Microscilla marina ATCC 23134: one gene and its partners. The protein of the gene in region 2 binds, or shares a complex with, the protein of the main gene of each other region. Links are inferred from orthologs where the notes say so. Each region holds a gene or a part of one and is shown on either strand. Other genes may lie near its edges. The genes, in order: M23134_RS31170, M23134_RS27850 and M23134_RS22025.

What was found.
Region 1: the proteins of M23134_RS27850 (region 2) and M23134_RS31170 are in contact, whole or in part, in a cryo-EM structure (PDB 6ZJN), measured with the Thermus thermophilus proteins. The link is inferred for Microscilla marina ATCC 23134 from one-to-one orthologs. Residues at the interface, in WP_096411116.1 of Thermus thermophilus: Glu45, Ser46, Asn48, Pro50, Ala51, Gly52, Glu53; in WP_223903221.1 of Thermus thermophilus: Met26, Thr27, Asn29, Gly31, Pro32, His34.
Region 3: the proteins of M23134_RS27850 (region 2) and M23134_RS22025 are in contact, whole or in part, in a cryo-EM structure (PDB 6KHJ), measured with the Thermosynechococcus vestitus proteins. The link is inferred for Microscilla marina ATCC 23134 from one-to-one orthologs. Residues at the interface, in WP_126986108.1 of Thermosynechococcus vestitus: Gly6, Tyr7, Glu8, Tyr9, Phe10, Gly12, Phe13, Leu14, Ile16, Cys17, Ser18, Pro21, Ala24, Leu25, Ala27, Ser28, Leu31, Arg32, Pro33, Ser35, Arg40, Leu41, Thr42, Thr43, Tyr44, Glu45, Ile51, Gly53, Ala54, Trp55; in WP_126985484.1 of Thermosynechococcus vestitus: Gln8, Lys26, Trp29, Leu30, Pro33, Met34, Met37, Leu38, Leu83, Ile84, Phe85, Lys86, Glu87, Asp88, Val89, Leu90, Pro91, Ala92, Thr100, Ala104, Val107, Ile108, Phe111, Leu112, Tyr114, Ile115, Ile125, Ser126, Leu128, Phe133.

Annotation. Positions count from the first base shown.
Region 1 is NZ_AAWS01000054.1:51,642-54,599, reverse strand. What follows is about bases 24-2,821. They hold M23134_RS31170 (NADH-quinone oxidoreductase subunit D), read right to left. Parts: upstream 2,152-2,821; coding sequence 895-2,151; downstream 24-894. Other genes in these bases: M23134_RS31165 (PstS family phosphate ABC transporter substrate-binding protein), read left to right, coding at 2,329-2,821; M23134_RS31175 (Crp/Fnr family transcriptional regulator), read right to left, coding at 24-602. Outside these bases: more of M23134_RS31175, read right to left, coding at 1-23; more of M23134_RS31165, read left to right, coding at 2,822-2,958.
Region 2 is NZ_AAWS01000042.1:21,927-24,946, reverse strand. The notes cover bases 159-3,018. They hold M23134_RS27850 (NADH-quinone oxidoreductase subunit A), read right to left. Parts: upstream 1,909-3,018; coding sequence 1,408-1,908; downstream 159-1,407. Other genes in these bases: M23134_RS39035 (hypothetical protein), read right to left, coding at 2,505-2,927; M23134_RS41420 (hypothetical protein), read left to right, coding at 2,116-2,280; M23134_RS27855 (lytic transglycosylase domain-containing protein), read right to left, coding at 159-1,122. In the rest of the region: more of M23134_RS27855, read right to left, coding at 1-158. UniProt on the Escherichia coli protein: NDH-1 shuttles electrons from NADH, via FMN and iron-sulfur (Fe-S) centers, to quinones in the respiratory chain. The immediate electron acceptor for the enzyme in this species is believed to be ubiquinone.
Region 3 is NZ_AAWS01000026.1:44,217-47,211, forward strand. What follows is about bases 161-2,995. They hold M23134_RS22025 (complex I subunit 1/NuoH family protein), read right to left. Parts: upstream 2,213-2,995; coding sequence 1,109-2,212; downstream 161-1,108. Other genes in these bases: M23134_RS22020 (CHAD domain-containing protein), read right to left, coding at 161-981; M23134_RS22030 (S41 family peptidase), read right to left, coding at 2,379-2,995. In the rest of the region: more of M23134_RS22020, read right to left, coding at 82-160. UniProt on the Escherichia coli protein: NDH-1 shuttles electrons from NADH, via FMN and iron-sulfur (Fe-S) centers, to quinones in the respiratory chain. The immediate electron acceptor for the enzyme in this species is believed to be ubiquinone.

The DNA of each region.
Region 1 (2,958 bases), on a different replicon or contig from region 2:
ATCAAGGTTTCGGTGGCGGTACCTACTAGGTTTGCCAGATCTTCACGCGACAAACTCACGTTGATGGTTTTGTGATCGCTTTCCATTCCATAAAATTGCTTCAGCATTAAAATAGTTTCTGCCACGCGTTCTTTTACAGTTTTTTGGGCCAGGTCAGCAATTTTACTTTCGGCAAGCTTCAGGTCTTTAGTCAAAAACTCCATGACCCGCCCCGTTAGGTTACTACTGCCCTGCAACGTATTTAAAAATAACGCTTTGGGTATAAAACACACCCGGGTATCTTCTAACACTGCAGCCGATACTTCGTACTTTTCTCCCGACACCAACGAACGATATCCTAAAGGTTCGCCAGCTCCGGCAAGCCGCAAGATATGATCTTTGCCCGTTTCAGAGGTTTTAAAAACTTTTACTTTGCCGCTAAATATTGAAAAAAGCCCCAAGGGATAGTTTCCTTCGTGAAAGATGACATCACCTTTGCGGTAAAGGTTGCAACTCTTTTGTGAAGATATTTCTGCAAGATTATCCCGATCTAAATTTGAAAAAACACCCTTATGACGCATTCCACAGGTTTGACACGATGGGTTTTTAGGGTTGTGACTCATATAAAATTGTGTTTAAATATTATCTTATTAGTCTTTCTTATGTACTGGCAATAGCAGGTAACACCAAGGTGGGTATACCCTTGCACAGTTTATTTGTCTTAGCGCATCTAAATTACAAAATCTTTGTTGTTTTAGGAACGGAAAAAAAATAACTTTTCAGTTTGGAGATGCTCTTTCACCCTGATACTTCGTTACTTTTTTTAGCCGTAGCTACGGCTACACCTGCAAAAAGTGCCTCATCTCAGAATAAAATCCCTACCTCAAAATCGGTAATTTATTTTTTCACCATTCCTTATCTATCTACTTCTCCTAATACTATGTCAAGTGAGCCTACAATGGCTACCAGGTCGGCAATCATAGTGCCCCGCGATATTTCGGGCAACACAGATAAATTGACAAAACAGCAAGACCTTGCTTTGCAGCGAAAAGGCTTGTCACTTCTGCCATCTGCCCTAAAATAATACCCTAGCTCTCCTTTAGGGTTTTCGGCTCTTACATAAAAATCGTTTGCTTTGGGGCGTATTTTTTTGGGTACCAATGCCTGCGGGTCAAAGTCACGGGTACGTTTAAGGTCGGTGGTAAGGCGTGTAATGCATTGTTCTATGATTTTTGCCGATTCAAAACATTCTTGTAATCTTACCCAGGTACGGTCCCAACAATCGCCTTGGGTACCCATTTCACCCTTGCCTACTGGTATGTCGAAGTCTAGTTCGGGGTACACCGAGTAACCATCTATCCTGCGTAAGTCATATTTTAAGCCTGACGCCCTCAGCATAGGGCCTGACACCCCATAGTTAATGGCCAAATCAAGGGGTAAGGCACCTACTTTAGCGGTTCTTTGTACAAAAATTTTGTTTTCTATCAGTATTTGCTGGGTTTCTATAATTTTTGGTTTCAGGTATTTTACAAACTCTGCGCAACGCTCTTCAAAACCTACTGGCAAATCATAAAACAGTCCTCCTACCCAAATATAGTTGTACAACATTCGGGCACCACTCAACCATTCTAACAAACGCAAAATATGCTCACGGTCACGCATCATCCACATAAACACCGTAAACGAACCAATGTCTACCCCATAAGTACCCAAAGCCACAAAGTGAGACGCCAAACGGTTAAGCTCAGCTACCAATACTCTGATATACTCTACCCTTTTCGGGATTTTATCGCTGATGCCCAACATCTTCTCTACCCCCATTGCATACGCATGTTCTGAGTTCATAGCGGCAATGTAGTCCATTCTATCTACGTATGGAATAATTTGGTTATAGGGCAACGCCTCGGCATGTTTCTCAAAACAACGATGTAAGTAGCCCAGGTGAGGCACTACGTCTACAATGTACTCTCCATTGGTAATTAATTCCAGGCGCAGTACGCCGTGGGTAGAAGGGTGTTGAGGTCCCAGGTTGAGCACCATTTCTTCTGAACCAAGATCGGCAGGGGTATATTTATTTGGTTCTGATTTTTGCAGGTTGTCTTCTTCAAAAATGTATTGTACCTCTTGTGGGTTTTGGCGTAAATCGGGATTGGGGGTGTCTATATTATTCATGTTGGGTAGCAAAGTATTAAAAAACAAGTGTAGGCTAAAGTAAGGTCAAAAGACCAGACCAACAAGCTGATTTATAGTTTCGATAATTTAAAATTAATACAAATTTCACAATATCCTTCAGCCAAAACCCCATAGTTTGCTTAGCTTGATTTTTTTTTAACCCAACAGACTATACTTGTGAAATTTATTGTTCGATTAATTCTTTTAATTGTACTTTTAGCAGGAACAGAGGCATGTAGCCGCAAAAAAACCTCGCTCAAAATCAAAGGAAGTGACTCGGTGCTGCCCATTTCGCAAAAAGCGGCCGAAACTTTTATGCAACAATACCCAAAAGCCAGCATCACGGTTACCGGTGGGGGCAGTGGTGTAGGCATTGCTGCTCTGATCAATGGCACTACCCATATTGCCATGACCTCGCGGCAAATCAAAATCTCGGAGCAGCTTAAGATCCAGGCCACTGACAAAAAAATAAAAGAAGATATTATTGGACATGATGCCCTGGCTTTGGTGGTGCACCCTTCCAACCCTGTCAGAAAACTTACCCGTGAACAAATTGAAGGTATTTTTACCGGAAAAATAAAAACCTGGCAGGAAGTAGGCGGAGACCCTGGCAATATTGTGGCTTACTCCCGCGAAACAAGTTCGGGTACTTATGAATATTTCAAAAAGAAAGCACTTAACGGCTCTGAATACGACAATACGGTTTTATCACTTAACTCTAATGGGGCCATTATTCAGTCGGTGAGCCAAACCAAAGGCGGCATTGGTTACATAGGCCTGGCTTATATCTCGTCCAAAACCAAAGCA
Region 2 (3,020 bases):
GTACTTCACCTTACGCACTCTGTAATTCATATTTCGGTTATTCACCTGACGGGCAGCCGTTAATATTTTGGTTTTATTTTTCTCATAAAACTCCTTTTTATTAGAAGGAATACGTATCGGATAACCTTTCCAATGGGGTGTAAGTACTTGGCGTTTTAAGTGGGTATTCAACAAATGAATTTTTTCATAAGGTTCCTCAAGCGCCTTGGCAAACTTTTTAAGATCTATAAACTGCTTTACTATTACTACATTAGAAGGTATAGCAGGTATAGGGTTATTTAGGGTAAGGTTATGGTTCTTGTAATAATGTAAAGTATAGCTTGCTGCTATAAAAGCGGGTACATAGCCTCTGGTTTCTTTGGGCAAGTACTTATAAATATTCCAAAAGTCTTTTTTAAATGGTTTACCTTTGAGTGCCGCTTCTTTTTTGGCTTTTTTTACTGCCTGAATCACCCTGCCTGGACCACAGTTATAAGCTGCCAAAGTAAGCTGCCAATCGTTAAAGTATTTATTCATTCCCTGTAAATAACGACAAGCTGCATCAGTAGATTTATAAATATCCATTCGCTCATCTATCAGCCAGTCTTGACGCAAACCATAGCTGCTACCTGTGCTGGGAATAAACTGCCACAGACCAACCGCATTGGCAAAAGATTTTGCGTTGGGGCGTAAAGCAGACTCTACAATGGGCAAATACTTAAGCTCTTCAGGAATACCGTATCGCTTAAGGGCTTGTTCGAACACTGGAAAGTAAAAACTGGTACGACGGAGTATTTCTTCAGTGTACTTACGTTTGCGAATAGTGTACAAATGTACCCAACCCAACACATCTTTGTTGTAAGTGAGTTCAATAGCACTTTTCACCTTTGCTAAGCGTGCCTTTACTTGATTTTCGAGTACGGGGGGCACTAGGTTTTTATTGGGCTTTTTAATAGTACTTTTTACGGATGTAGCTTCATTGTTCTTTTCCAAATATGCCGACAGTTTCTTTTCCAGCCCGGCAGAAAATATGCTACCATCAAACGAAGTTCTTTCGGTTTGGCTGTAAACATTTGTCGCACCTGCCCACAGTGCTACTATTAAACAACCTTGTTTGATTGCTTTTTTTAAAGAATATTGCATAAATTTAACAACTTTATTTTTAATAATTATTTTAAGATAATTTAGGTTCATAATACCTGACTTGGGTTTGCCATCAATAGTTCAAGTTATAGCAGATAGTATGACAGTGTTGATCAATATGAATACATTGAATAATATATTCATGGTATAATATATAGTGTTCCTTTAATTATTTGACCAGGTAAGGTCATAGTTTTAGATTGGTACTTTTATAACGCACAAGGCAAGGTTTTTATGATAAAATTTACGATATAAAATTGTACTAATTTTATATTTCACATTTCCCTACCTCTGTACGCTTTCTCTCTTATTATACATTTGCTGGTTTACCCTGTCATAAGCACTGGCAGGAATCTTAGATACATAATCCGATTTTTTTTGTGCAGGGCGTACCCAGTCAAGGTAACCTTTTGCCCAAGCATACGCCAGTCCTAGTACTAAAATGCCCACAAAGATTATAACCTCGATCAGCGCAAACCATCCCCATTGACCTTGGGTACCTTCAATAAGTTCTTTTTGCCCAAATACTGTTGCCCAGGGAAACAGGAATAAAATCTCAACCTCGAACAAGACAAACAATAAGGCCACCAAATAAAAACGAATATTGAAATGCCCCCATACATTGCCCACAGCATCTTCGCCACACTCGTAGGTAGTGAGTTTCTCAGGGTTGGGGCGTTTAGGGCGTAGTAGGTAACTTATCAAAAAAGTAACTGATACAAATGCAACACCCCCTATAATGAAGAGGAGAATAATACCAAATTCTTGTATTTCAGGGTTTTGCATGGTTTTAAATTTAATAAAAATATCAGGTTTAGTAGCTTGACAAAGTTAGTAAATTTGATAAAAAAAACTAGTTTTCATTTTTTAGTCTCATATAAAAACAAGTTAGTTGCCCGATTCTTTGACATTACAGTAAAACTCTGTACTTTTGCATACTTTTTTTTGAAAATTTTTTCTGGAGGACATCCCCCTAAATGTGTTGAAAGCATCATGAACAAGAGAATAGCTAAAAAAATCTTAAAGAATAAAGACCGTGAAGTCACCATAGAAAAAGGTGGCAAAGAAGTAGCTAAAAAAAGCTATCACTTAGCTCAAATCAAAAAAGCTGAGACGGTAATGCGTCGTTACGAAAAAAATCAGCCTAAAGGTGAGTAATACCTATCAAGGTTGCATTTGATATTGCCTGCAAACAGTGTTTGTAGGCTTTTTTTATGCCTTAAAAACAGTCTCCACTTTAGCTCTTATACCTATAAATTTTCGAGTAAAAAGTGTTCATTAAAGGTCATATAAAAAAATATGTAGGATATTTTTGAAGGTGGAGGAGCTTGAGTGAGGTAGTGTAGAACACTTACCTCAAACCCTCCTGATATTTAAGGCATTTATATACTCTTTTTATCTTTAAGCCAGTTTACTGCATCGTTCATGCTTTTAAAGTTTTTATAAGTAAGCCTCCCCCCTTTCACTCTTTCTTCTAAGTCTTTGCTTGACATCTGACTAAATATGTTTTCTGACAACAGTGAAGCACCAAACTTTAAGCCTGCATCCATGGCTCTTGGAAACCAGTCTTCTTCCAACCAAACGTTGGTTTTTCTATAAGTACCTTGTACTGAGGTTTTATCAGATAAAAACTTACCAGTACTACAGGCTACTGCTGCTTCTATAATAGCATTAGAGCCTTCCATTACAAACTGAGGACTTATATACCCCAGCCAATTGATTAACAAATAATCGTCAATGGCATTATAACGGATATTCAAATAAGTACGCCCGTGATCGGTAGTATATGTTCTTTCGTAATTCATTGTGTATATAGTTTTAATTTAAGCTCGTAACTATTGCAAAACCTGATGGCTTTGCCTACTTAGAAGCCCCAACAAGGTTCTAGCGACTAGGCG
Region 3 (2,995 bases), on a different replicon or contig from region 2:
GATTGTTATACTATAAGCGAACGATCTTTACTTGTATTTTATGGCTAATTACTTACTGCTACCTACACGGCTTCAAACAAATTAACCGCTGATATGATTGATTGATTTTAGCTTGGGAAGTTTTATTTTTTTAAGGCTTTTTTTAAGCTTTTTATTTACCTTATCCTGAAAGCCCAACGTATCTCGATTGATCAAATAAGGATAATCTTCCAGCATTTGATGCACCTTGGCTCTCAGGTTGGTGTAGTCGTTCATTAAGCCCAACTCTTCTTGAATTAATTTATAGCTTTTTACTTTGGTTTTAATGGTCTTGGCATCTGCTTGGTGAAGCGCAAAGTCAAGGTAGGTATAAGCATAGCGCAGGTTTTTGGTCACAAGACGGACCTCGTGCAATGCCTCAAATGTACGGGGATGGGTAGTTCCATTGATGTCTCGTTGAGTGAGGTAGTTCAAATACCTTTTGTCAAATTTTTTGTGTAGCTTCTTAAAGTGGCGTTTGGTTTTGAGGTGTTGCACATGCAAAGGCAGGTATGATTCCAGAAACGTTTGCCAAAGTTTAAAAAAACTCTTGTTGAGATGCTTGGGCAAGTGCAGTACCAGTTCTATACGCGCTATTTTTCGCTCTAGCCTGAGGGCTTGCACCAATGTATGCAGCTGAAAGCTCCCTGCGTTTATTTTGTCCACATGCCCCACCATTACATCAAAGTCACGTATTTTGCCCAAAGCTTTGAGTATTTGTCGAGACTGCAAATGTGCTTGGTTTAGCAACTTAGGGTCAATGTCTTTGTGAGGCGATGATTTCAGAAAGCCAGTAAGGGTAGTAATGGTGCGCAAGGCAACCCTTGCCTGGTGTACATCTTCTTCGTCTTCGAACGCATATATTTTAGCTGCATAGCGCTCAAAGGTAGTGAGTATATCTTTAAAGTGCTGGTGCCACAGCGTCAAAGTGTTACTGGTGTCATTTGTTGGAGTTGGGTTCATATAATTTTTGCTTGATAGTTTTGGTGTTACACAATACCAATATACAAAATTAGAGGCAATGGGCACAACCAAAACAGCGGCATTTGAACCCCTGTTCCGATAAATCAGCTGTTATTATTGGGAAAAATCATACCATCCACAAGCGCCAAATGCCTGACAACAGCACTATAGCAATGGCAAACGGAATAAGCACTTTCCAGCACAAATACATCAATTGGTCTACCCGCAAGCGAGGGTAAGTCCAGCGCACCCACATTTGGATGAATACCAACACAAAAGTTTTACTCATTAGCCAAAAGGCACCCGTAATGTAGCCATAAACTGTACCTGGCGCCCCACTTGTCCAGGTGGCAAGTTGTACCGCTCCTATGTTGGGCAAAGGGGTGTTCCAACTACCCAAAAACAAGATGACAGCTAAAAAACTCACCAACAACATCATGGCGTACTCGGCAAGCATCATCATGGCAAAACGTATTCCTGAGTATTCGGTATGAAACCCCGCAATGAGTTCAGACTCTGCTTCAGGAATATCAAAAGGAGCACGGTTGGCTTCGGCAAGGGTACCAATAAAAAAAATAATGAAGGCAATGAGCAAGAAGGGAGCCCTGACAATGTTCCAACTAAAAAAACCACCCCAATGCGTAACATCTACTCCTAGTGCCTTGAGCCCAAACAGGTAGTTTACATCTTGAGTATGTTGGGGGTGAGATTGTACCCAAATGCCCTGCTGAAAGCTCATATCCTGCAAGTCGAGGGTTTGGGTAATCATTACAACCGCAAGCACCACCAGCCCTACCGGAATCTCATAAGATACGATTTGCGCCACCGAGCGCATGGCACCCAATAATGGATATTTGCTGTTAGACGCCCAACCTGCCATTAAAATACCAATGACATCGAGCGACACAATGGCCAGCACATATAACAAACCCACCGCTGCGCCTGAACCGATGAATTCGGGAGCAAACGGTATGACAGCAAAGCCCGCAAACACTGCCACAAAAATAATGATTGGGGCAATCTTAAACACCCATTTGTCGGCATTGCTGGGAACAATGTCTTCTTTTTGTATCAGCTTGAGTATATCTGCCAGGGTTTGCAGCAAACCCATAGGACCTACTTCCATAGGACCCATTCGGTCTTGAATAAACGCTGACACTTTACGCTCAACATATACCCCAATGAGGGCAAAGGTCAATACAAACGGTAAAAAAATAAGGAATGCGATCATGGGTTTCTCTACTCTGGACTTTTTTGTAGTCTATCTGATCAAATAAAAAAGGCTGGACTGAAGAATCAAAATATTTTGTACTTTTTATAAGGGATCAAGCAGATAAAAAAAGCACAGGATAAAAACCCTGTGCTCAAATAATACTATTTAAAGAACATCTATTTAATTACTTATTTTTCTTAGCTGCTTGGTTAGTAGCAATTTGCTTCAGCATTTCTTTTACAGCAGCTTGTATTTGTTGGTCTTTGCCCTTGCTCACCTTGTCAAAGTCGTTGCTTACTTTAATGTCTGGCTCTAGCTGCTTATTTTCAAGGAAAGAGCCATCATTGGCTCGCATACCCACCTGAGGAATCCCAAAAGTCAAAGACCTGTCCTGAAGGTTCTCCCACCATACAGCTGTTCCAGTACCAGGTACAGGCATTCCTACCAACTTGCCAATGCCTAAAGTTTTGTAAATAAAAGGAAACATGTGAGCATCAGAGTAGTTAGATTCGTTCATTACTACAACCGAAGGCTTGGTCCACTTAAACTGAGGCTCAGAGCCCAGGTTTTGTCCACGAGGCACAAATTCCAGGTATTTTTTACCGTTCAGAAAAGTAGCCAGGTCATCGTGTAGCCATCCACCACCATTAAAGCGGGTATCTACAATCAACGCCGATTTACCCGCGTATTTGCCTAGAGCATCTTCGTATACCTTGCGGAAACTGCTTTCGTTCATGCCCCTTACGTGTACATAGCCTACTTTGCCGCCAGACAGTTGATGAACCATTTCCTCCATTCTGA